DNA from 4 places in the Empedobacter sp. ULE_I140 genome. Region 4 is predicted to be linked to each of the others. Evidence: riboswitches for the same ligand, from Rfam matches in the RefSeq annotation. Region 4 holds a riboswitch; each other region holds the start of a gene.
The links. Region 4 has a riboswitch for cobalamin ahead of ACTS9J_RS01440 (TonB-dependent receptor). Riboswitches for the same ligand answer to the same signal wherever they lie in the genome.
Positions count from the first base shown of each region.

Region 1: linked by a shared signal. The riboswitch ahead of cobT (nicotinate-nucleotide--dimethylbenzimidazole phosphoribosyltransferase) and the one ahead of ACTS9J_RS01440 (TonB-dependent receptor) in region 4 are both predicted to bind cobalamin.
Region 2: linked by a shared signal. The riboswitch ahead of ACTS9J_RS02555 (acyl-CoA thioesterase) and the one ahead of ACTS9J_RS01440 (TonB-dependent receptor) in region 4 are both predicted to bind cobalamin.
Region 3: linked by a shared signal. The riboswitch ahead of ACTS9J_RS02520 (TonB-dependent receptor plug domain-containing protein) and the one ahead of ACTS9J_RS01440 (TonB-dependent receptor) in region 4 are both predicted to bind cobalamin.

Region 1 covers NZ_JBQMTX010000001.1:2,868,381-2,874,647, reverse strand. Annotated here, with positions in the region: gene ACTS9J_RS13935 (hypothetical protein) at 1-472, opposite strand, end outside; gene ACTS9J_RS13930 (DUF3817 domain-containing protein) at 626-922, shown strand; tRNA gene ACTS9J_RS13925 (tRNA-Gly) at 1,042-1,114, opposite strand; tRNA gene ACTS9J_RS13920 (tRNA-Leu) at 1,141-1,224, opposite strand; tRNA gene ACTS9J_RS13915 (tRNA-Gly) at 1,257-1,329, opposite strand; gene ACTS9J_RS13910 (hypothetical protein) at 1,473-1,661, shown strand; gene ACTS9J_RS13905 (DUF2071 domain-containing protein) at 1,800-2,516, shown strand; gene cobC (alpha-ribazole phosphatase) at 2,518-3,078, opposite strand; gene ACTS9J_RS13895 (adenosylcobinamide-GDP ribazoletransferase) at 3,063-3,839, opposite strand; gene cobT (nicotinate-nucleotide--dimethylbenzimidazole phosphoribosyltransferase) at 3,833-4,852, opposite strand; cobalamin riboswitch at 4,954-5,083, opposite strand; gene ACTS9J_RS13885 (hypothetical protein) at 5,062-5,481, opposite strand; gene ACTS9J_RS13880 (hypothetical protein) at 5,826-6,137, shown strand; gene ACTS9J_RS13875 (response regulator) at 6,197-6,267, shown strand, end outside.
Region 2 covers NZ_JBQMTX010000001.1:551,746-557,256, forward strand. Annotated here, with positions in the region: gene ACTS9J_RS02545 (M28 family peptidase) at 110-1,543, shown strand; gene ACTS9J_RS02550 (tryptophanase) at 1,584-2,960, opposite strand; gene ACTS9J_RS02555 (acyl-CoA thioesterase) at 3,080-3,493, opposite strand; adenosylcobalamin-variant (AdoCbl-variant) riboswitch at 3,623-3,709, opposite strand; gene ACTS9J_RS02560 (LOG family protein) at 3,838-4,989, shown strand; tRNA gene ACTS9J_RS02565 (tRNA-Met) at 5,138-5,210, shown strand; tRNA gene ACTS9J_RS02570 (tRNA-Met) at 5,217-5,289, shown strand.
Region 3 covers NZ_JBQMTX010000001.1:543,522-549,788, reverse strand. Annotated here, with positions in the region: gene ACTS9J_RS02535 (DUF5686 family protein) at 1-1,110, opposite strand, end outside; gene ACTS9J_RS02530 (pyruvate dehydrogenase complex E1 component subunit beta) at 1,187-2,164, opposite strand; gene ACTS9J_RS02525 (TM2 domain-containing protein) at 2,323-2,574, opposite strand; cobalamin riboswitch at 2,749-2,891, shown strand; gene ACTS9J_RS02520 (TonB-dependent receptor plug domain-containing protein) at 2,926-4,734, shown strand; gene ACTS9J_RS02515 (YncE family protein) at 4,739-5,815, shown strand; gene ACTS9J_RS02510 (EamA family transporter) at 5,852-6,267, opposite strand, start outside.
Region 4 covers NZ_JBQMTX010000001.1:300,081-306,347, reverse strand. Annotated here, with positions in the region: gene ACTS9J_RS01440 (TonB-dependent receptor) at 1-1,975, opposite strand, end outside; cobalamin riboswitch at 2,075-2,258, opposite strand; gene ACTS9J_RS01435 (cytochrome c oxidase assembly factor Coa1 family protein) at 2,322-2,777, opposite strand; rRNA gene rrf (5S ribosomal RNA) at 3,301-3,409, opposite strand; rRNA gene ACTS9J_RS01425 (23S ribosomal RNA) at 3,620-6,267, opposite strand, start outside.

The DNA of each region.
Region 1 (6,267 bases), 2.6 Mb from region 4:
CAGTTTTTATATTGAGTCCATGACGCAAATAACCTTTGGATAATTTTTCGTAACCAACCAATTTTACACCATCAATTTTGCGCTGATTTCCTTTGTCTAAAACCAATTCAATTTTCTGTTCATTTTGTTCAAAACCATTTGGAACAAGTTTTATTTGCGCAAACGGATAACCTTGATTAGTGTTGGTTGTTGCTATTTTATTTAGAATAGAATCTAAATTATTTGTTGGGAAATAATTATTTTTATTTTCGAACAATTCATTGTTTTTCACCCAAATTGTTTGGTACAATTTTCCTTTATTTAGATAAACTTTTTCATTTTTTATAGAATCAATCGTCAACGTATAATAACCCGTTTTTTGAAGCGAATCTAAAGATGAATCAAGATTTTTGCTTTCAAAATCTTTTGTATACGATTTTGTATCATCATTATACCGTAAAAAATGATATGTTTTTTCTTGTCCAAAAAGCAAAATTGTTTGGATAAAAAAAAAGAATATGTAGCCTAAAAATCGCATTCTTGCTTATAATAACGTGTAAAATAGATGTTAAGTATTTGTTTTACTGATATCTATTAGTGTTCGTTTGAAAATTAAAAATTATTTTTGACTTCAAATTTAAGATGAATGTTGAAATTATTTAAAATTACTGGATATTTAGAAGCTATTTCTGCGATAGTTTTGTTTTTTATCGCAATGCCAATGAAATATATTTGGGAAGATCCGATATGGGTAACACACGCAGGATTGTTTATAGCTTATATTATATTGGTTTATTTATTGAAGGAAAAATACAATTGGTCTTGGAAAATTTTTATGATCTTTTTTGTTGCAGCAGTTATTCCTGGAGGAACAATTTGGGCGGAAAAAAGATTAATCGAAGGCAAAAAATATAAACAAATGTTGGCTGAAGAAGCGAAATAAGACAACGATTAGATAAAAAAGTAAAAACCTTAAACGTAATTGTTTAAGGTTTTTTTATGTTTTAGGAATCAAATTTTTCTAAATAAAAAAAGCCGAAGATTAATTTTCGGCTTTTATAGAGCGGGAAACGAGACTCGAACTCGCAACATTCAGCTTGGAAGGCTGACGCTCTACCAATTGAGCTATTCCCGCGTAGATCTTCAAATCAAATTAAAAAGTACCTCAGGCGGGACTTGAACCCGCACGTCCTAATGGACACAGGATTTTAAGTCCTGCGTGTCTACCAATTCCACCACCAAGGCAAAATTTGATTTTTGAATTTAATATTTCAAAGAGCGGGAAACGAGACTCGAACTCGCAACATTCAGCTTGGAAGGCTGACGCTCTACCAATTGAGCTATTCCCGCGTTGTGAGTGCAAATATAAGGTCATTAATATTACTTTTGCAAGTGTTTTTCGAATAAATTTTACAACTTTTTTCTAATAAATTAATTTTGAAATATTTGACTTGTTGATTTTTTTTAAGAAATTAGGGGGAAATATAATTTGAATGACATTTGATGAGTTATTAATACTAATTGAAAGAAATAATTTCAAGTCGAAAGTAGATTTTACGATTGCAATTAAACTTTTTGATGCAGAAAATGATTGGTCCGAAGAATCAATTACAATAAATGAATTTATAAATAACATTGAAATGGAAATTGGAAACGATATTTTATCAAAATTTAGTTTCTAAGTTAGATTCATATAATTCTATAAATAACGCTTGGAAAGTAGAAAGCTTGATGTCAGTGAAAGATATTTTAGAGCTTGATGTAACACGAAATTTCAAATCAATTATTAATGAATTTATTGAAAATAATAAAATAGAGTTATGAAAATTCCAACAATTCATGGTATTATAGAGCGCAGAATGTTAATCAATTTTTGTATAGAACCACATTATATTGAGAAGATTTTACCCCAACCTTTTCGTCGAAAATTGTACAAAGGAAAAACAATTGCTGGTATTTGTTTGATTCGATTGAAAGATATAAAACCAAAAGGTTTGCCTGATTTTGTAGGAGTGAATTCTGAAAATGCAGCGCATCGAATTGCGGTTGAATGGGAGGAAAATGGCGTGACAAAAGAAGGTGTATATATTCCGAGGCGAGATACTTCGCTAAAATTGAATACGCTTGTTGGTGGTCGAATTTTTCCTGGGAAACATTATTTTGCGAAGTTTAATGTTATAGAAGAAAACGATAATTATCATTTAGATTTCACGAGTTCTGACGATACACGAATTGAAATTGATGCAAAAAAATCTGTTGAATTTAATTCGAATTCGATTTTCGAAACGTTGGATGAAGTTTCAAAATTCTTCGAGAATGGTTCTGTCGGTTATTCTCCACATGGAAATAATTTTGAAGGTCTAAAACTCGAAACCTATAATTGTGAAGTAGAATCTTTGGAAGTTTTACATGTGAAATCAAGCTTTTTTGAAAATGAAACAATCTTTCCAAAAGGTTCTGTTCAGTTTGATAACGCAATTCTGATGACCAATATCGAACATGAATGGAAGTCGTTAGAAAAGATAAAATGTTTGTAGTTTATTCTTTGCTCAAAATAAAATCTTCCTCATTTGTTTTTCCTAAATTAAACTGAAACATTTCACCATAATTTATAGGTATTTTGAATGCATTTTTGATTGGTATTTGCAACAAATAACACCACATCAAACGTATGATTCCGCCATGTGTAACAATCAGCACTTTTTCGTGTTGAGTATTTCGTAATTCGTCCATAAAATTAAAAAGTCTTTCTGATATTTCTTGCATCGATTCACCATTTGGTGTTTTAGTTTCGACAAAATCGGCGTACCAAGGTTCTATTTCTAACGAAGGAATTTCGTTCCACGATTTCATTTCCCAATCTCCAAAATTGAATTCTTTTAATCGTTCATCAAAAATAATTTCATTCGAGAAAGTTTCTGCTAATCGTTGACAGCGACTCAGTGGACTTGAAAAAATTATCTCAAAGTCGTTTTCGATCTTAGTATGAATTTGTACTACTTCTTGATGAAAAGTATCAGCTAATTCCACATCAGTTTGTCCGTAACAAACCGATGAAGGAACATTAACTTTTGTATGTCGAATTACAGAAACTTGCATAGAATTAAAACGCCAAGATAAAACAAAACTTCGGTAACTTGTTGCACTGTTCCCAAGCAATCGCCCGTATATCCGCCAATATATTTTTTGAAATACCAGCCCAAATAAACTTTTCCTATGTAACAAAGTGGTAAAATCAACAAGAATTTCCATTCGCTAAAAACAATAAAAGGCAAAAGACAGAAAAGAGAACTTATGACAAGATTTTTTATCGGAAGTGCTTTATTTGCCATAGGTTTCGATTTACTTTTGTCGATATCTGTCACATATTCGTGGGTATAAATCATCATTCCAGAAAAAAAACGACTAACCGAATGTGCTGAAATTAAAGTAAAAATCATCAACCAAAAATTATTTTCTGCAATATGAACCAATGAAGTAAATTTCAATAACAACAATAAGATAACGCCAATTACGCCGTAAGCTCCAATTCGGCTATCTTTCATAATTGTCAAGATTTTTTCTTTGCCATAACCACCTCCAAAACTATCGCAAACATCGGTGAAACCGTCTTCGTGAAAGGCGCCAGTCAACAAAACACTTGTAATCATTGTCATAATAATGGCGATATCAACAGGTAAAATAAATTGACAAATAGTATAAATCAATGCGTTGAAAGCGCCAACTAATAAACCAATTGCTGCATAATATTTTTGTGATTGATTCATAATTTCGTTGCTATATGGAATTTTGAACGGAATCGGAATTCTTGTAAAAAACATCAAAGCTGTTAAAAAATAAGTGATTTCCTTTTTTAGCATTCTACTTCAGTTTCTTTGTTACTAACGCCTGCAGATTCGAAACTTGCCATGTCATTGTAAAAGTTTACAGCACTTTTGATAATTGGATAAGCCAACGCACAACCGGTTCCTTCGCCAACGCGCAAATTGATGTTCAGAATTGGTTCTTCGTTGAAATAATTCAATAAATATTGGTGTCCAGATTCATCACTTTGATGACAGAAAATAGCGTTATTTAAAATTTCTGGCTTTAATTTCGACGCAACTAAAATTGCAGCCGAAGCGATGTAACCATCAATCATCAACAGTATATTGTGTTCGTAAGCAGATAGCATTGAAGCTGTCATTTGAGCAACTTCAAAACCGCCAAAAGTGGCTAAAATTTGTTTTGGATCAGTAATTTTTCCATGTGTTTTCTTCGCTTCATTTAGAATATTCATTTTATTCTGTAATTGCTCATCATTCAAACCTGTTCCGCGTCCTACACATTGCTCCAAAGGTAAATCAGTCAAATAATGAACAAGCATTGACGAAGAAGAAGTGTTCCCAATTCCCATTTCGCCAAAACCAATAATATTTGTTCCGTTTTGAGCGATTTCGTTCACAATTGTCTTCGAATAATCAAAACATTGTTCCAATTGATCGAAGGTCATGGCAGGTTCGTACAAGAAATTTTTGGTTGATTTGGCTACTTTACAATTTTTCAAAACCGAATAATCCGCGAAATCATAATTTACACCAGCGTCAACAATGGTTAAATCAATCTCATTTTGATTACAAAAAACATTAATTGCCGCCCCATTATTTAGGAAATTAAAAACCATTTGAGGCGTAACTTCCGCAGGGTACGCACTAACACCAGATTGTGCAATTCCATGGTCGCTTGCGAAAACAATCAGATGAGGTTTTGTTAATTCTAACTGTTTTTTTTGTTGAACCAAACCAATTTTAAGTGCGATTTTTTCTAATAAACCTAAGGCTCCAAGCGGTTTTGTTTTAAGATCAATAATGTGTTGAATTTCTTCTTTTTGCATTTGATACTAAATTAAATTTTAATAAAAAATGCTTTCGAAATCAAGTGCAATCAATTCAACAAATAATAAAATACATGTAGTTTTGATTGAGCTTCAATCGCGAAAGCATCATCTAAAAAGTGATCTGGCTTATAGTTTTTCTCTACTTACAGTTGCGCGACAGCTCGAGATTTGCACTCGATTCCCTTTTGTGTTAGCAAGGTAATAAATTATTTTTCTGGGACAAAATTTTCATCAATCACTATATCTCCCATCAAAACGACTTGCTCTTCAAAATCAGAAGTGTTTAAATTAACTTTATTCGGAAAATTTTTAAATGAATAAGATTTATAAACTTCTGAATTTATTTCATTTGAAGCTAATCTTAGGTTAAGTTCAGTATTTTTTAAAGTCTCAAATTGTATTGTATATTCCTCGCCAACGTTTAATTTACTTTCTACTAATTCATCATTAATTAACAAACGATATGTTTTGATTTCTAAGTTAGAATTTCCAAAATTAACTTTTATTTTGAATTTTATTTTTTCTTTTTGAATCGAATCATTTTTTGCAACTAAAGGTTCTGTACAATTTGGTTTATCCTGTCCATTTGTACATGAATTTAATAACCCAAAAGCAGAAAAAATCATGACATTATAAATCGTTTTCTTAAAAAGATTTAGACCTAATTGACTTGGATGAAAAATACCACAATGAACGTTGCTTTTCTGAAATTCATTCTAAATTTCGTCATTTGTCAAATTAGAAAAGTCAGTGATTTTATGTTGACATTTTGTACAGAAATTTTTGTTTGTTAATTTCTTTTTGGAAGGAATTGGATTTTTCATATTTTTTAATGTTTAGAGTTATAATAGAGATGATTTTATGAATAAAAAGGTTGATTTTATTTTTAGAAATAATAGATTTAGAATATTTGGATTTATGTAATATCTTTAACCACCTCTACTTACCTTTTAAATAAGATCAATTTTTAATGGAAAATTTTCACATCCCAACGAACGAAAAGCAAAGATTGCAAGCCGTTTACGATTATAATTTGCAAGGACATGATAAAGACGAAGAGTTGGAGGTTTTTGCAAATGCTGCGAGTTTGATTTGTAATGCGCCAATTGCGTTAATTTCTATTTTTGATGAAAATTATCAAGTGATTAAAGCAAATTGTGGAATAGATGTAGATATTGTTCCACGTCAACAAACTATTTGTCAATTTTCTTTAATGGAAGAAGAAATTTTGGTGATTGATGATGTGACGAAATTTGAACCTGCAAAAATATTGCTGGAGTAAAAGCTGCAAATATTAAGTTTTATGCTGGTGTTCCGTTGATTGATGACAATGGAAATGTTTTGGGGACATTATGTGTAAACGATCATTATCCAAGAACGTTAGACGAAAAACAACGCAATTTATTGATTCA
Region 2 (5,511 bases), 250 kb from region 4:
TCATATAAATAGTCCTCATTTTTTGAGGACTATTTTTTTTGATTAAATTTTCCTCCCATTCTATCAACTATTTCCAAAAACATTTTTAAGTTTATAGAAATACTCACACATGAAATCGAAATTTTTATTAACACTAGTTTTAATCTCTACAACCATGAGTTTATCTGCTCAAACTAATCAACAAGTTTTAGACTTGATTAACAAAGAAGTACAACAAAATTCTGAAGCTTATCAACAATTAAAAAAAGTAACCGAAACAATTGGACATCGCGCTACAGGAACAGAAAATGGACGAATAGCAGAAGAATATGCAGCCAATTTGTTGCGTTCGTATGGTTATGATGTGTCTTTTCAAGAGTTTACATTTAGCGGATGGAATCGTAAAAGTTTAGATTTAAAAATCAATAATCAACCTATAAAATCCGTTGCTTTGGCGCATTCGCCAGCAAATGTTAGTCTTTCGGGAGAATTGATTGATTTGGGAAATGGACTTGAAGAAGATTATAAAAAGATTGGTGATAAAGTAAAAGGAAAGATTGTTTTTGCTGCGCTTGGTTTGTTGGATGGAACACCAAAAGAAATCGAAAATCTACATCGTTCAGAAAAAACAGCTTTAGCAGAGAAGTACGGAGCGAAAGGAATTATCTTGTTTAATCGTCCTGCTGGAGGAATTCTATTAACAGGAACGGCCTCTGTGACGGGAGAAATTATTAAAATTCCTGCGATTAATATCAGTTTAGAAGATGGATTGAAAATCAAAGAAAATCTATCAAAAGGAAAAGAAATTGCTAAAATCGAAATGAAAAATGATGTTGGACAAATGAAAGGTCGCAACATTATAGCAAAGATAATCGGTTCTAAATTTCCAAATGAGAAAATAGTTCTTGGAGGGCATTTAGATAGTTGGGATTTAGCTACAGGTGCGATTGATAATGGCGTTGGAAGTTTTTCTGTGATGGATATTGCACGAACGTATAAAAAGTTGAATCTTCAAAATGATCGAACAATAGAATTTGTTTTATTTATGGGCGAAGAAGTTGGTTTGATAGGTTCTAAATATTATGTCAATCAAGCGTTGAAAGATGGTTCTATCAATCAAATCAAAACAATGTCGAATATGGATATGACAACAAATCCAAAGTCGTATTATTCGACAATGGAAAGTAATTTGCCTATTTTAACTGATTATGCGAATGATGTTCAAAAAGTGATTCCAGATTTTAAATTGAAAACATTTGCGAGTGTAGATTTACATTCAGATCATCAACCGTTTATGTTGCAAGGCGTGCCTATTATTGGGCTTTCGGATAGTCAATTTACAAAAGGAGCGTTAAATTGTTACCACGCGAATTGCGATACATTTGATTATGTAGAAGAAATTGGTTTGAAAAATAATGTGATTTTGGAAACCTATTTGTTGTATCGTTTGAGTAATTTGAAAGAAATTCCTTCAAAACGTTGGAACGAGCAAGAAGTAAAAGAAGCCTTAATCAAAGGAAATTTAGAAACTCCACTTCGTATTTCGGGCGATTGGAGATGGTAATATCAAAAAAATCCTTCAGATTATCTGAAGGATTTTTTATTTATTTCTTTTTCAATTTTACAGTGAAATGTCTTAAAATTTCAGATTCCCACGAAATTTCATAACCTGAATTAATCTCGTTTCGTCGATCAAAAATATTTTTCAAAGCTACTGCAATATAATCCATATGACTTTGAAAATAAGTTCTTCTAGGAATTGCTAAACGCAATAATTCTAATTTTGGATAACGATTTTCTCTCGTTTCAGGATCACGATCTGCCAAAATAGTTCCGATTTCTACACCACGAATTCCAGCTTCTTTGTACAATTCGATTCCCAATGTTTGCGCAGGAAATTCTTCACGTGTTACATTTGGTAAAAACTTTACAGCATCAACAAAGATGGCATGTCCACCAATTGGTTGCTGAATTGGAATTCCAAATTCAATTAATTTATTCCCTAAATATTCAATTTGTTTGATGCGCGATTGTAAATAAGAATATTCTGTCGATTCTTGTAAACCTTGTGCTAAAGCTGCTAAATCACGTCCAGCTAAACCGCCATAACTTAAATATCCTTCGTAAATAATTCCGAAATTTCCACAAATTTTATATAGCTCTTCGTTATTCAGTGCAATAAATCCACCAATATTTACCAAACCATCTTTTTTCGCAGACATTGTCATTCCATCACCGTAAGAAAACATTTCTAAAACAATTTCTTTAATCGTTTTCGTTTTGAATTCTTCTTCTCTTTCTTTGATGAAATAAGCATTTTCCGCAAAACGAGCGCCATCAAAAAAGACTGGAATTCCATATTGATTAGACAATTCACGAACTTGACGAATATTTTCGATTGATACAGGTTGACCACCAGAAGAATTGCACGTAACAGTGATTAATGTAAATGGAATTTGTTCTTTTCCGTATTCTTTGTAGACATTTTCTAACTTTTGTAAATCGATATTTCCTTTGAAAGGATGAATCAATTCGCTGTCAAAAGCCTCATCAATAGTACAATCAATCGCGTGCGCTTTTCTAAATTCGATGTGACCTTTTGTTGTATCGAAATGCGAGTTCCCAGGAACAACATGACCTTCTTTTACAAGAGCTGAAAATAATACATTTTCCGCTGCACGACCTTGATGCGTAGGTAAAAGAAACTCAAATCCAGTAATGGTATTAATGGTTTCTTTCAGTTTTAAGAAAGATTGAGAACCAGCATAGCTTTCGTCTCCAGTCATCATTGCAGACCACTGTTTGTCGGACATTGCTCCAGTTCCAGAATCAGTTAATAAATCAATAAATACTTTGTGGCTTTCTAGGTTGAATAGGTTGTAATCTTTTTCTTCGATCCACTTTTCGCGTTCTTCTCGAGTAGATTGATAAATTTCTTCGACCATTTTTATGCGAAATGGTTCGGCAAAAGGTAATTCCATTTTTCTTGTGTTTAATGTAAAACTAAGAAACCTTTAGAATATTATCAATTATTAATTGAAAATCATAAAAAAATCCTCTATCAAAAAGATAAAGGATTAAAAATTTTCTATAGCTCGTGTTAGTCAATAACAGGAACTGGTCGTTTGTTTTCGTTAATTGCAACTAATGTAAACGTTCCAGAAATCGCTTTATCACGTCCGTCACGATACATACTTTCGATAAAAACATCAATTTGTACATCCAAACTTGAGCGTCCTACACGTACTACTTTTCCTACCATTTCTACGATAGTTCCTGCAGGAATTGAGTGTTTAAAATCAATTTTGTCACTACTTACTGTAACAATAGGTTTGCGACAAAAACGAGTTGCTGTCATAAAAGCAATTTCATCCATCAAATACATTACTGATCCTCCAAACATTGTGTTGTGGTGGTTTGTATCTCCAGGAAAAACAGCTTTGAAAATGCGAGTTTCAGAATTGATGATACGTTGTTCAATCAACTCTTCTCTTGGTGTTTTTTCCACTTCCATTATCATATATTTACACGTTACTTTTCTTAATTAATTTTTGAGTTGATAATGTTTTTTTGTGGTGGTTTGATGATTTCATAGAACATAATTTTTACTTTTTTCGCGAAAGTTTTTGGTTAATTATTAACTCAATTTAGTGGCATTCTGACTTGTCAAAAATATTGATTTACAGTTGCGCGACAGTTCGTGATTTGCACACGATTCCCCATTAAGTTGAGCACGAATTTGATGCAAATATAAATTAGAAAAATGAAAATTTGCAGATTTATTGTACCGAATTCGTTGGTTTGGAATAATTCGTGTAAATTCATTTTTCCGAATTTTTAATGAAGTAAGAAATAAGAATGAAAATAAAACCAATCAAAGATTTAGTTCATAATCTATCAGAATGGAATGAATTAGTTTCTCAAACCAAAGATTTAACCGATAAAGTAGTTCAAGATGTTAATTTTTTGCGTCAAGAAATCAATTGGGAAGAGTATAATTTATGTAATACATCTTTTTTGGGTTGTAAGTTTAAACAACATGAAGCAATCTATTTAATCGAAAAAGGAGCATTCGTTTATCCAAAATTTGAATCAGTTCCCTATAATCCATATCGTGGAAAATTGTATACTTGGCAAGAGTTGATGGAAGGTTATGATCCGGATAATGACCAAAGTATAGATCTTAAAATTTATAAACACTTCAAAAAACATAAATATAATCCGTCTGTTTCAGAAGCTTTAGCGCAACGTTTACACGATTTGTCTATTGATGATGGTTTGCGTCGAATTTTGGAATATGATGATAATGGAATGACGAAGAAAAAAGTGGTTGGCTTTATGGGCGGACATTCTACTGCGCGAAATTCGGAGTTTTATAATGAAACCGCAAAAGCGGCGAAATTGGCTACTGAGAAAGGTTATTTTGTTGTTTCTGGTGGAGGTCCTGGAATTATGGAAGCCGCTAATTTAGGAGCTTATATGGCAAATTATTCGGATGAAGATTTGATGAATGCGATTAGTATTTTGGCTGATTTAGACTTTATTGATGAAGATAAAACTGAATATTTGGCGAAGAATTTTATGACGAATGCTAAAAAAGTTTTAGAAATCTACCCAAATGGTGCTGAAAGTTTAGCAATTCCAACATGGTTTTATGGTCACGAACCGAGTAATTTATTTGCAACGAATATTGCAAAATATTTTTCTAATAGTATTCGAGAAGATATGTTGCTAACAATTAGTTTGTTCGGGCTGGTTTATGCGCCTGGAAGTGCTGGAACAACACAAGAAATTTTTCAGGAAGCAGCGCAAAATCATTATGGAACTTCAGGATATTATAGTCCAATGATTTTTTTGAGTAAGAAAAGATATGTAGAAGATACGGCGATTTATTCAGTTTTGCATCAATTAGCTACAGGAAAACCATATAAGGAGTTACTATTTTTAACAGATAGTGCTGATTTAGCAATCGATTTTATCGAAAATCATCCACCAATTAAAGTTAATTAAAAAATAATTTTAAATATTTAAAATCACGTAAATCACTTTATTATAGTTGTTTATGTTGTTTTTGTTTGTTTTTTGTCAGAATAAAATAAAATAATTTCGAATAATGTTTGGTATTTTAAATAATGAACGTATATTTGCAGTCCAATAACGCGAGATGGAGCAGTAGGTAGCTCGTCGGGCTCATAACCCGAAGGTCACAGGTTCGAGTCCTGTTCTCGCTACTAAATCGCGAGGTGGAGCAGTAGGTAGCTCGTCGGGCTCATAACCCGAAGGTCATCGGTTCGAGTCCGGTCCTCGCTACTACAAAAGAGAGTTTCTAACAAGAAGCTCTCTTTTTTTATGTCTTTAACTGAGAATTAAGATTAGATAAACTATTGATAAATACTACCCTTTCTTCATTATGATAGTAAAATATAGATTATTCTATTCAACTTCAAGAAATTAATTACTTCTTTATAAATAAGCATCAAAAAATAGTGTACAAATAGGTGTACATAAATAATAATTAGGTGTACAGTCCCA
Region 3 (6,267 bases), 240 kb from region 4:
CGCACTTTCTTTTTTACTCAACAACGACATATCCAACATCGCATATTCTTTCTTTGGATAAAAAATAGAATCGTTTGGAATATCATATTCTAGATTCATGAAAATATTACGCACAAAATTCACGTTCATTTCTTTCGTTGTTTCCATCACAACCTCTTTCACTGCATAAGCATCTTTCGAAATATATAATTCTCCTTTGAATGTCAATTCGCCTTCGCGACGCGGATAATATTTGATTCGATAAGATTCTATTCCATCTACATCAACTGTATCTTTCAATTCGTAATCATAAACTGCGAAACCATCTGTTGCAATTGGACTCACAAATTTGATGTCCAAAATATTGACACGATTATCATAAATATCAATATCACGGAAAAGATTTTTTACCGTAGAAGCTACCACTTCATTTTTCTCGAAACCTGATGTTTTATTCGCAATTAATTCTCGACGCTCCTTTGTTGAAGGTTTATTAATTCCCGCAACATTGTAAATCGACTCATTCAAGAAGGCAGGTAAATATGTTTTTCCGTTGATAGAAGAAGTATCTACTTTCTCGAAAACAAACTCCATTCCTTTAAAAATCTTACGTTTCATAAAAGTTGAATCGATATTACTAATATCAAATTGCAACTTTTCGTATTCATCATATTGGTAATGTGGCGCTAATTTTAGTCCATTTTTCTTTTTACGCTTCCATACTTCACGTAAAATAGCATACGCTGGATTTTCTTTCTTTTTAAGACGTTTTTTCTTTGCCGAAACAACCGCAGTTTGTAAATCTACCGTTCCGTCATCTTCTTCTGAAGTATTGTCTTCTGCTAAAAATAATTGAGCAATAAAATTATAATCGATTTTATTTTCGATTACATAATCAGAAGTTTCGTATCCATTTTTTGATACGACAATTTTATTTGTATTCGAACTAGATTCGATATAAAAAGTACCATCAGAGTTTGATGTTGCACTTACTTTAAGTTCTGGTAAACGAATATCTGCGTAAGGAATAGGCTTCTGAGTTTCAGAATCGATGACCTTTCCTTGGATTTTTACTTGCGCGTGAACAGACGCTAGAACAACTATAAAAAAAGCTGTTATATAACTTTTCATCAATAAGATTTGGTTAAAAAAATAAAGTCTAGCAAAATGTATGCTAGACTTTACAAATATAGTTTATAAATCTTAATTATTTATACATCACAGCTTTTACAGCTTCAACTACATCTTTTGCATTAGGAATCCAAGTCTCATACAAGTTTGGAGCATAAGGTGCTGATGTATCTTTTGTTGTGATACGTTTGATTGGTGCATCTAAATAATCAAATGCTTTTTGTTGAACCATATATGTAATTTCTGAAGCAACTGAAGCGAAAGGCCAAGCTTCTTCTAAAACTACCAAACGATTTGTTTTCTTAACAGATTTGAAAATTGTATCATAATCTAATGGACGAACTGTACGTAAGTCAATTACTTCTACAGAAATTCCTTCTTTTGCTAATTCATCAGCAGCAATGTAAGCTTGCTTAATAATTTTCCCGAAAGAAACTAACGTTACATCTGTACCTTCACGTTTGATTTCTGCTTTACCAATTTCGATTGTGTATTCTTCATCTGGCATTTCCATTTTATCTCCATACATCTGTTCAGATTCCATGAAAATTACTGGATCGTTATCACGAATTGCAGATTTTAATAAACCTTTTGCATCATAAGGGTTTGAAGGAACAATTACTTTAAGACCTGGTACATTTGCATACCAATTCTCAAAAGCTTGTGAGTGTGTTGCACCTAATTGTCCTGCAGAAGCAGTAGGTCCTCTAAATACAATTGGACAGTTGAATTGTCCTCCTGACATTTGATAAATTTTTGCAGCGTTATTGATAATTTGGTCAATAGACACTAATGAGAAGTTGAATGTCATATATTCTACGATTGGACGACATCCCGTCATTGTAGATCCAATTGCGATTCCAGAAAAACCAGCCTCTGCGATTGGCGCATCAATTACACGTTCTGCTCCAAATTCGTCTAACATTCCTTTCGAAGCTTTGTACGCTCCGTTGTATTCTGCTACTTCTTCTCCAATTAAAAATATAGATTCATCGCGACGCATTTCTTCACTCATTGCCTCTGCGATTACTTCTCTAAATGTTTTTATAGCCATTTTATGCGATTTCGTTCTTTATTATATTTTTTCCTAAAGCAAATGTAATAAAAAACTTGCGAATTATTTAAAACGAATTCATTCAATAAAAAAATCCCAAAATAATCTAAAGTTATTTTGGGATCGAAAAATATTTAAAAAAGAATGTAATCTCTATTTTAGAACCAGCCTTTGTGACCTTCTACATATGTTTTATCAAACTCTTCGTCAGATTTAGTCAAATAAATAATCCCTTCAATAAATCCAATAAGTCCAGCAAATCCAAATGTTACAAAAGTGGCAATAATTTGAATAACTCCTTCTTTTGTATATCCTAAATAGAATTTATGAATTCCTAAATATCCTACTAAAATTCCTAAAATTCCAGCAATGATTTTTTTCTCTGATTTGTACGGCTGATTGTTTTCCATCGTTTTTAAAGTTTAAATAATAATTGTTTTTGTTGGTTACAAATTTAATTTGTCCATCATTCTTAAAAATCACTAGATATAATGATTTTGAATACTGTACAAATAAAATAAATCTGATCTTAATTTAAGGTTAACGATTTAACAATCTACTTTTTATAAAATCAATTGCTTTTCTTTACATTTGCATAAAATGGTGCTCAACGAGTGAGTTAAAAGGGAATTTGGTTCAATTCCAAAACTGTCCCCGCAACTGTAAATTCTAACATACTTTTTGTAAAAGAATAAGTCAGGAAACCTGCCATTGCTAACAAATTAATAGAAAATGTTTTCGGAGGAAAAACAGATTTTAATATGAAAAAACTTTTTCTTTGTTTTAATCTTATCGCTGGAATTGCTTTTGCACAGACGGATACCATCAATTTGAAACCTTTGATTTTGAACGATGCTTTTCTTAAAAATCATTACAAATCTCAAAGTATTATCAAACTTAATGATAGTATTTTAGAGCAAAATCCTAATCAACTGACGCAAGTTTTACAAGCGCAAACGCCAATTTATTTTAAAGAAAATGGACGAGGAATGGTTTCTTCGCCTTCGTTTCGTGGAACTTTAGCTTCGCATACAGCGGTAATTTGGAACGGAATAAATTTCAATTCGCAAACAACAGGACAAACGGATTTTAATTTATTTGCAAGTAATTCGTTTGACGGAATTTTAGTGAAACCAGGAGGCGGAAGTATTGCGTATGGAACAGGTTCTATCGGCGGTACAATTCATTTGTTGAATAAATTTGAGTATGACAAAGGTTTACAGCAAAAAATAAATTTAGGATACGGAAGTTACGATACGTGGTCGGGAAAATATCAGTTGAAATATAGTACAGAAAAATTTAGTTCTTCAATCGATTACGAACGAAATCAATCTGATAATGATTACAAAATTCCGAATCACATGAAGAAGAATTTGAATGGAAAATATTATTTCAATACAATTAATGGAAATTTTGGTTATAAAATCGATCCTAAAAATGAATTGAAACTTTATTCGATGTTCAATTTTGGAAAGCGCGAATTTCCTTTGGTTGACATTGGTTCAACGCCTTCTGGATACGAAAATCAGGATTACCGTTTGATGACAGAATGGAATTTCAATCCAAATGAAAAGTGGCAATCGCAGTTAAAATTAGCTTATATACGAGAAGAAAGCAGTTATTTCAACAATATTCACAAATCTTATTCGGACGATTTACAGGTTGATAACTATATTTTAAAATATTATCTGAATCATCAATTGACCAATAATTTCGAGCTTTCGCTTTTATCTGAAGCTAATTATAATCAAGGAAGTGGAAATAATTTGACTAAAAGCGATCAAAACTCAATCAATTTTGCCTTAATCGCGAAGCATAAATTATCAGATGTTTTGGAATACGAAGCGAGTATTCGTCAAGATTTTTCTGATACGTACCAAAATCCATTTATTTATTCATTGGGTTTTAATTATCGTCCGATTCATTCGTATCAATTAAGAGGAAATGTTTCGAAAAATTTCAGAAATCCAACGTACAATGATTTATTTTGGAAAACTGGTGGAAATCCGGACTTGAAATCAGAATCAGCTTATCAATTTGAACTTGGAAATGATTTTATCAACAAAAATTTAAACATTCAAACCAATATTTTTTATAATAAGTTGAGTGATATGATTCAATGGATTCCGAGTTCGCAAAACAGTTCTTATTGGGTTCCTGTGAACATCAACAAAGCTGAAACCTATGGTTTTGAAATGATTGGAAACTACAAATGGAATGCATTTAGTTTCAATACAACTTATGCATACACCAAAACAAAAGATAAATTTAAAAATAAGGAACTGATGTATTCCCCAAATCATAAATGGACGGCGAGCGCACAATACACTTACAAACGTTTATCTGCTTTTGTACAAAACATTTATACAAGTAAAGTTTTTACCGATTCGCAAGAAGAAAGAACACTTGATGGATTTTGGCTAATGAATTTTGGTTTAAATTATACAATTTCACCACTTTATAGCATTTCTATGAGAGTGAATAATGTGTTTAACCAAGAATATCAAACGCAAGAAAATCGTTGGCAACCTGGCACAAATTATAATATACAATTACAAATAAAATTTTAAAACTATGACTAAATTTAAATCTATTGCGCTTATAGCTTTAGCAGGAATTTTTTTACAATCATGTTCTAATGATGATGATAGTGTAAAAAATGATCCAGAAAATGGAAACTATTCAAAAGGAATTTTTATTTTGAATGAAGGAAAATTTCAAGCAGGAAATGCTGATATTACGTATTATGATCCAAGTACTGTAGTGGGAGATAAAAATCCTGTTCAAGAAATTTTCAAGACTGCGAACGCTGGTGCACAATTGGGTTCTGTAGGACAAAGCATGTATTTCAAAGGAAACAAAGCTTATATTGTTCTTAATGTTTCTAATAAAGTAGAAGTTGTAGACAACACAACTTTCAAAAAAATTAGTACAATTCCATCATCAGATAATATGAGCAACCCTCGTTATATCGTTTCTGATGATCAATTTTTGTATATCTCAAACTGGGGAGATCCTAATGTAACGACAGATGATTTTATTGCAAAATACAAAATCAGTGATTTAACATTTGTAGAAAAATATAAAGTAGATGAAGGTCCAGAAAAAATGATTCTTGACAATAACAAACTTTATGTTGCACAAAAAGGTGGCTGGGGAACAGGTAAAACAGTTACAATTATTGACCTTAAAACAAATGATAAAAAAAGTATAAATGTTGGTGATGTTCCGACAGATTTAACAATTCAAAACGGAAATTTATTTGTGCTTTCTCAAGGTGTTAATTGGGGAACTACTACAAAAGGAAAATTGGTTCGTTATAATTTAACTTCAGAAGATAAATTAGAAATGAATTTTCCTGATGGACAACATCCTAATTTCTTAGTTGCGGAGAATAGTAAATTGTATTACATCGTTAATAATTCTGTTTATTCTATGGCTACAAATGCAACAGCTTTGCCTACAAAAGCAGATTACATAACAGGTGCTGATAGTGTATATGGTTTCTATGTAAAAGGTGATACTTTTTATGTTTTAGACGCAAAAGATTACAATTCTAATGGACGATTATTAATTCAGAATGCACAAGGAGGTCTTAAAAATCCAGCAATTACAACTGGAGTTTCACCAAATTCTGTTTACATCAAATAATATTTCCTGAAAAATCAACATAAAAATATCTGAAGTTTAAACTTCAGATTTTTTTATGTTTTTCATTTTGAAAATTGTTTGTGAATTAAACCCTACAATCGCGAGTAAAATCAAACTATAACCGATCATTTGCATTAGAGAAACGGCTTCTTTGTAATAGAAAATTGCTAAAACAAAATTCATAATTGGATTCAAATAAATTAAAATTCCAACAGTTGAAGAGTCAATTCCTTTTAAAGCAAAATTGTTTAAGAACATTGGAATGATAGTGAACAAAATCACAATCATCATGATACATTGATAGAAAATTGTTTCGGTCGGAATTGGTCCTGAAAAGATGAAAACCAATGGTAACATCAGAATGGCTACAATTAATAATTGTGTCATCAACAAATTGAAACTATCAAAAACATTCAAACTTCTCTGAATAATGATATAGAGTGCAAATGTAC
Region 4 (6,267 bases):
GTTTGAATTGTCTTCCTGGCATTGGATAATTTAAAACCACATCATATTGCTGATTCAAAATATTATTTAATTCAAAAGAAACTTTGAACAAATTTTGATTCAACCTAAATTCTTTATGTATTCCTAAATCATTTGTAAACCAAGGATTAAGACGATTTATTTTAATATTATCTTGATGAACATTGTAACGTTCGCCCACATAAATAAAACTGTAATTAAAATTCCACGTTTTATAAGAAGCAGCTAACACAAAAGAGCCACTATGTTTTGGTGTATATGGAATTTGATTTTTGTAGTAACTTTTCTTCGAATTCGAATAATCCAACGCTTGCAAAAAACCATAGTTAAGCATTGGTGAAACTTCTATTTCTCCTAGTTGGAATGTTGATCGAATTTTAACATCCAACCCTTTTATTCTAACTTCATCCAAATTCAACATCGTAAAACGAAACAGGCTTCCCGAAGGCGCAGCAACAATTTTATCAGTTACTTCATTGTAAAAAGCATCGGCTTGAATTGTAATATTTTTGAAAAAATTTGGAGTTGATTTAGAATATGTAAAACCAACATTATATTGAGTTGAATATTCTGGTCGAAGATTAGAATAACCAATACTAGTATAATACAAATCGTTGAACGTTGGCATTCTAAAAATACGTTTGTAAAATGCTCTGACATTAAAATCATGAGATTTGAATGGTTGATAATTGGCAATAATTGTTGGCGTCCATACATTTTTATCTGGAGCACTTGTGTTCATTTCTACTGATTCTTTTACAAAAGTTCCCAATAAACTTCCTTGCAAACTCAAACCTCCAAGACGATAAGTAGACGCGAACGCAACAAGATTTGTATGACGAGAAGGAAAAGAAAAATTCTTTAAATCTGCTCCCATATTATTAAACTGATAATCTGTTGCAACATTCACATCCCAATTATCTGTAATCGAATAAAGATTTGCCCAAGACACATAAAACTCGCGTTGTGTGTACTTATTTTCTGTTTTTACGGTCGAAACTGTATCTGTATAATGAGTGAAATCGTAAGCAAATTTTGCGTTTATCTTCGATTGAAAGTTTCTGAATCGTTTTTCATATTTTCCTTGAACAAAATAATTTCGATCAACCAAAGTTTGTCCACGTCCATCAAATCGACCACGAACAATTGCGGCAGGAATTCCACGATCAGAATCATATAAATATCCTTTTACATTCCAATTCGATTGATTTCCTTTTCCGATCAATCCTAATTCCAAACGTTTCGCATCAACTTGTCCATCTCTACGTTTCAAAACTGTATCGTATGCAGTTGTTCCATCCAAATTTTTGCGTTGATAACGAAATTTATATACACCATTGGTTTTAACATATTCAGCACTCAAAACAGCACATAATCTGTCCGTAATTTTTTGTTCAATACGAATAGAAGGATTGATTAATTGAATCGAACCTATCTTATAACGAAGTGTAGCATTCGTTTTTTTATCACCAATGAAAACAGGTTTTTTGGTTTGAAGATAAATAGCAGAAGCAGAAGCATAATCTTTCGCTGATTGAAAAATATTACTTTTTTGACCATTATATAAAGAAATCATTTCCATATCGTCTAAAGAAAATTTTCCTAAATCGACAATTCCATTCTGCGCATTTCCAAGTTGAATTCCATCATAAAAAACTGCAACATGTTGAGATCCCATCCCACGAACATCAATAGTTTTTAAACCTCCAACTCCACCGTAATCTTTAATTTGCACTCCTGCAAAAAAACGAACAGCATCTGCCACAGAATGGCTATTTAAAGCCTCTAGTTCCGCTCCTTTCAATTCCTGAACAGGAACAACGGCTTTTACATTATTTTTTAAAATATTAACTTGCTGAAGCTCTAAAATACTATCATGAATAATTTGCGCAGAGGCTATGCGACATGAAAGCAAAATCAAGCTGCAACAAATAATTATAGTTTTTAGATTTCTCATTTAGCAATAATCAATTGTTGCTAACGAGAGTATATGAAGAAGTATTGAAAGGACGAACCTATCCAAAATTTGAACTTCACGCTTTAGTCCCCGAAAGCATTCAACATTTATCATTTTGGTAGGTCTTCTGACTTACTCCTTTTTTAGAAATCCTTCCCATTAAAAACAGTGGATATAATGTATCTAAAAAATATGGAGCTTACAGCAGCGGGTCTGTTCAGGATTTTCACCTGATTCCCTGTTACCGAACGGTTAAGTTCGCACCAAATGTTAATCAAAAGTAAAATTATTATTTTGAATAAACAATTAAATCTTTATCAATAATTGCTAAATAAAAAAAGCTAACTCATTCGTTAGCTTCTTCTTTTACTTTATTTATTTCGATCACTTCTCCAGTTTCATCAACCTGAACCGCAATCTTTTCATAATTCCATTTATCAAATTCTTTCTCTCCTACAATAATTGCAGTTCCAGAACCTTTTGTTCCTTTTATAGGTACAGAAATGTTAGCTTCACCAATATCATTTGTAATAGAAATATTTCCAGTAAAAACTCCGTTCGTTTTAACATCCGTACCCAATTTCTGCTGAACTTCAACATTTTGATTAATAATATTAATTGCATGTTTCGTTACATCACTATCCGAAGTTATCTTACTAAAACCCCAAAAAGCACCACCAATTAACAATCCAAAAAATAAAATCACAAACGACAAACAGCCAACAGGCACAACCCATTTCCAATTACGTTTAAACCAACTTTCCTTTGGTAACAATTGATTATCATACTGATTTTCTTCCATAATATATAGGTTTTGAGTAAAGATAATAAATTTGGGCGTTCCCTCGCTCTTTGCCTTCCATTTATATTATTCATAGAATAAGCAAAATAATACAAACACAGCTAATGCAAATCGCTCGGTCGGGCTATCCGTTGCAATCTTTTGTAAAAGAAGATTAGAAGTGATTACAGGAAATACAATTTCTACAAAAGGATTTCCACTGCTATCCCTAACGCGGGTTTTAAGTTCTGAGTTTTGAGTAATAAGTTATAAGACATAAGATTTAAGACTGACAATAAAAATCTACAAAGGAGTGTTATCGAGTTATGAGTTGTAAGTTCTGAGTTAGTTGTAAAAAGGAAGCTTTCTTTTTATCAAGAAGAAGCTTCTTGTTGACTAATTAGAAGCCTCTTGTTGGATGAAAGCAAGCTTCTTGTTTTATAAAACATAGTCTGGAGATGCGTAAAGCTTACAGCGTTCAGCTAAAGCGCGACGTATAACCACAAAAAAAGCCTCAAGTTGTTCACTTGAGGCTTTTGATAAAAACTGGCGACGACCTACTCTCCCGTAAGTAACAGTACCATCGGCGCAGGCAGGCTTAACTTCTCTGTTCGGAATGGGAAGAGGTGAGCCCTGCAGCTATAGTCACCCTAATATTTTTGTATAGGTTTAGTTCCTATTATATCTTGACATTATTAGAAGCTCTATGCATTAAGCTTAAAGCCTTCACACAATCTTTGGTATTACATTATTAATCCAAATAAGATTAACTAACCTTCTCTATGACGATTAAATCAATCTTAGTATTTAATCTTTTTAATTTTTGATATTGCTATCATTATCTTTGATTCGTTCTACTTTTTTAGAAAAAGTCTATGGGTAATTAGTACTACTCGACTATGACATCACTGCCTTTACATCTATAGCCTATCAACGTTGTAGTCTACAACGACCCTTTAAAGAAGTCTTATCTTGCGGCGAGTTTCGCACTTATATGCTTTCAGTGCTTATCTCTTCCAAACGTAGCTACTCAGCGGTGCACCTGGCGGCACAACTGATACACCAGAGGTTTGTTCAACACGGTCCTCTCGTACTAGAGTCAACTCCGCTCAAACTTCTAACGATCACAACAGATAGAGACCGAACTGTCTCACGACGTTCTGAACCCAGCTCGCGTGCCACTTTAATGGGCGAACAGCCCAACCCTTGGGACCTTCTCCAGCCCCAGGATGTGACGAGCCGACATCGAGGTGCCGAACCTCCCCGTCGATGTGAGCTCTTGGGGGAGACTAGCCTGTTATCCCCGGAGTACCTTTTATCCTTTGAGCGATGGCCCTTCCATACGGAACCACCGGATCACTATGTCCTGCTTTCGCACCTGATCGACTTGTTGGTCTCACAGTCAAGCACCCTTATGCCATTACACTCTACGCACGGTTACCAAGCGTGCTGAGGGTACCTTTGAAAGCCTCCGTTACTCTTTTGGAGGCGACCACCCCAGTCAAACTACCCACCATGCACTGTCCTTCCATAAAGAAGTTAGGCTCCAAGTAAATAAAGGGTGGTATTTCAACAATGACTCCACAATACCTAGCGATACTGCTTCATAGTCTCCCACCTATCCTACACATTATTTACCCGAAGTCAATACAAAGCTATAGTAAAGGTTCACAGGGTCTTTTCGTCCCGTTGCGATTAACCGGCATCTTCACCGATACTACAATTTCACCGAGATCATGGTTGAGACAGTGCCCAGATCGTTACACCATTCGTGCAGGTCGGAACTTACCCGACAAGGAATTTCGCTACCTTAGGACCGTTATAGTTACGGCCGCCGTTTACTGGGGCTTCAGTCAAAACCTTCGAGTTACCTCTAAGCTCCTTCCTTAACCTTCCAGCACCGGGCAGGTGTCAGACCCTATACGTCATATTTCTATTTTGCAGAGTCCTGTGTTTTTGATAAACAGTCGCCTGGGCCTTTTTACTGAGGCTGACATTGCTGTCAGCGACCTTTCTCCCGAAGTTACAGGTCTATTTTGCCTAATTCCTTAACCATGAATCGCTCGAGCGCCTTAGGATACTCTCCTCGACCACCTGTGTCGGTTTACGGTACGGGCTGCACATCTCGCTATTTCTTGGAACAATTTTCAGAGGATTATCACTCTAACCGAAGTCTTCGTGTACTATCCCTACTTTACGTAGGTTCAACGTACTATTCCGTCAGTACGCACCTCCTACAATCATTCGTCACTTTTATTGAGTGCAGGTACGGGAATATTAACCCGTTTGCCATCCACTACCCCGTTAGGGTTCGTGTTAGGTCCCGACTAACCCTCAGCTGATTAGCATAGCTGAGGAATCCTTAGTCTTACGGCGAATAAGTTTCTCACTTATTTTATCGTTACTCATGCCTACATTTTCTTTTCTAAAAGCTCCACCACCCATTACCAGGTGACTTCTGCGCCGTTAGAATGCTCCCCTACCAGTAGTACTAATGTACTAATCCATAGCTTCGGTAATATGCTTATGCCCGATTATTATCCATGCCGGATCGCTCGACTAGTGAGCTGTTACGCACTCGTTAAATGAATAGCTGCTTCCAAGCTAACATCCTAGCTGTCTATGCAATCCAACCGCGTTTTTTCAACTTAGCATATATTTGGGGACCTTAGCTGATGGTCTGGGTTCTTTCCCTCTCGGACATGGACCTTAGCACCCATGCCCTCACTGCCTAGAAACATATATTAGCATTCGGAGTTTGTCAGGAATTGGTAGGCGGTGAAGCCCCCGCATCCAATCAGTAGCTCTACCTCTAATATACTTTACTAAACGCTGCACCTAAATGCATTTCGGGGAGTACGAGCTATTTCCCAGTTTGATTGGCCTTTCACCCCTACCCACAGGTCATCCGAAGACTTTTCAACGTCAACCGGTTCGGTCCTCCACTTTGTGTTACCAAAGCTTCAACCTGCCCATGGGTAGATCACAAGGTTTCGCGTCTAATACTACTGACTATAGCGCCCTATTCAGACTCGCTTTCGCTACGGCTCCGCACCTGAAGTGCTTAACCTTGCCAGCAACATTAACTCGTAGGCTCATTATGCAAAAGGCACGCCGTCACACTTACGTGCTCCGACCGCTTGTAGGCGTACGGTTTCAGGTTCTATTTCAACTTTCTATTCGAAATGCTTTTCACCTTTCCTTCACAGTACTAGTTCACTATCGGTCTTTGAGGAGTATTTAGCCTTGGAAGATGGTCCTCCCATATTCGGACAGAATTTCTCGTGTTCCGCCTTACTCGTTATCAACTTAATAAAAATTTCATTTACGGGACTATCACCCTCTACGGTTAACCTTTCCAGGTTATTCTATTATCCTTATTAAGTCTTTAGGGCTAATCCGCGTTCGCTCGCCACTACTTACGGAATCTCAATTGATTTCTTTTCCTATTGGTACTTAGATGTTTCAGTTCCCAACGTTCGCTCCCATTGCTGGGTGACATGCCTTCAAC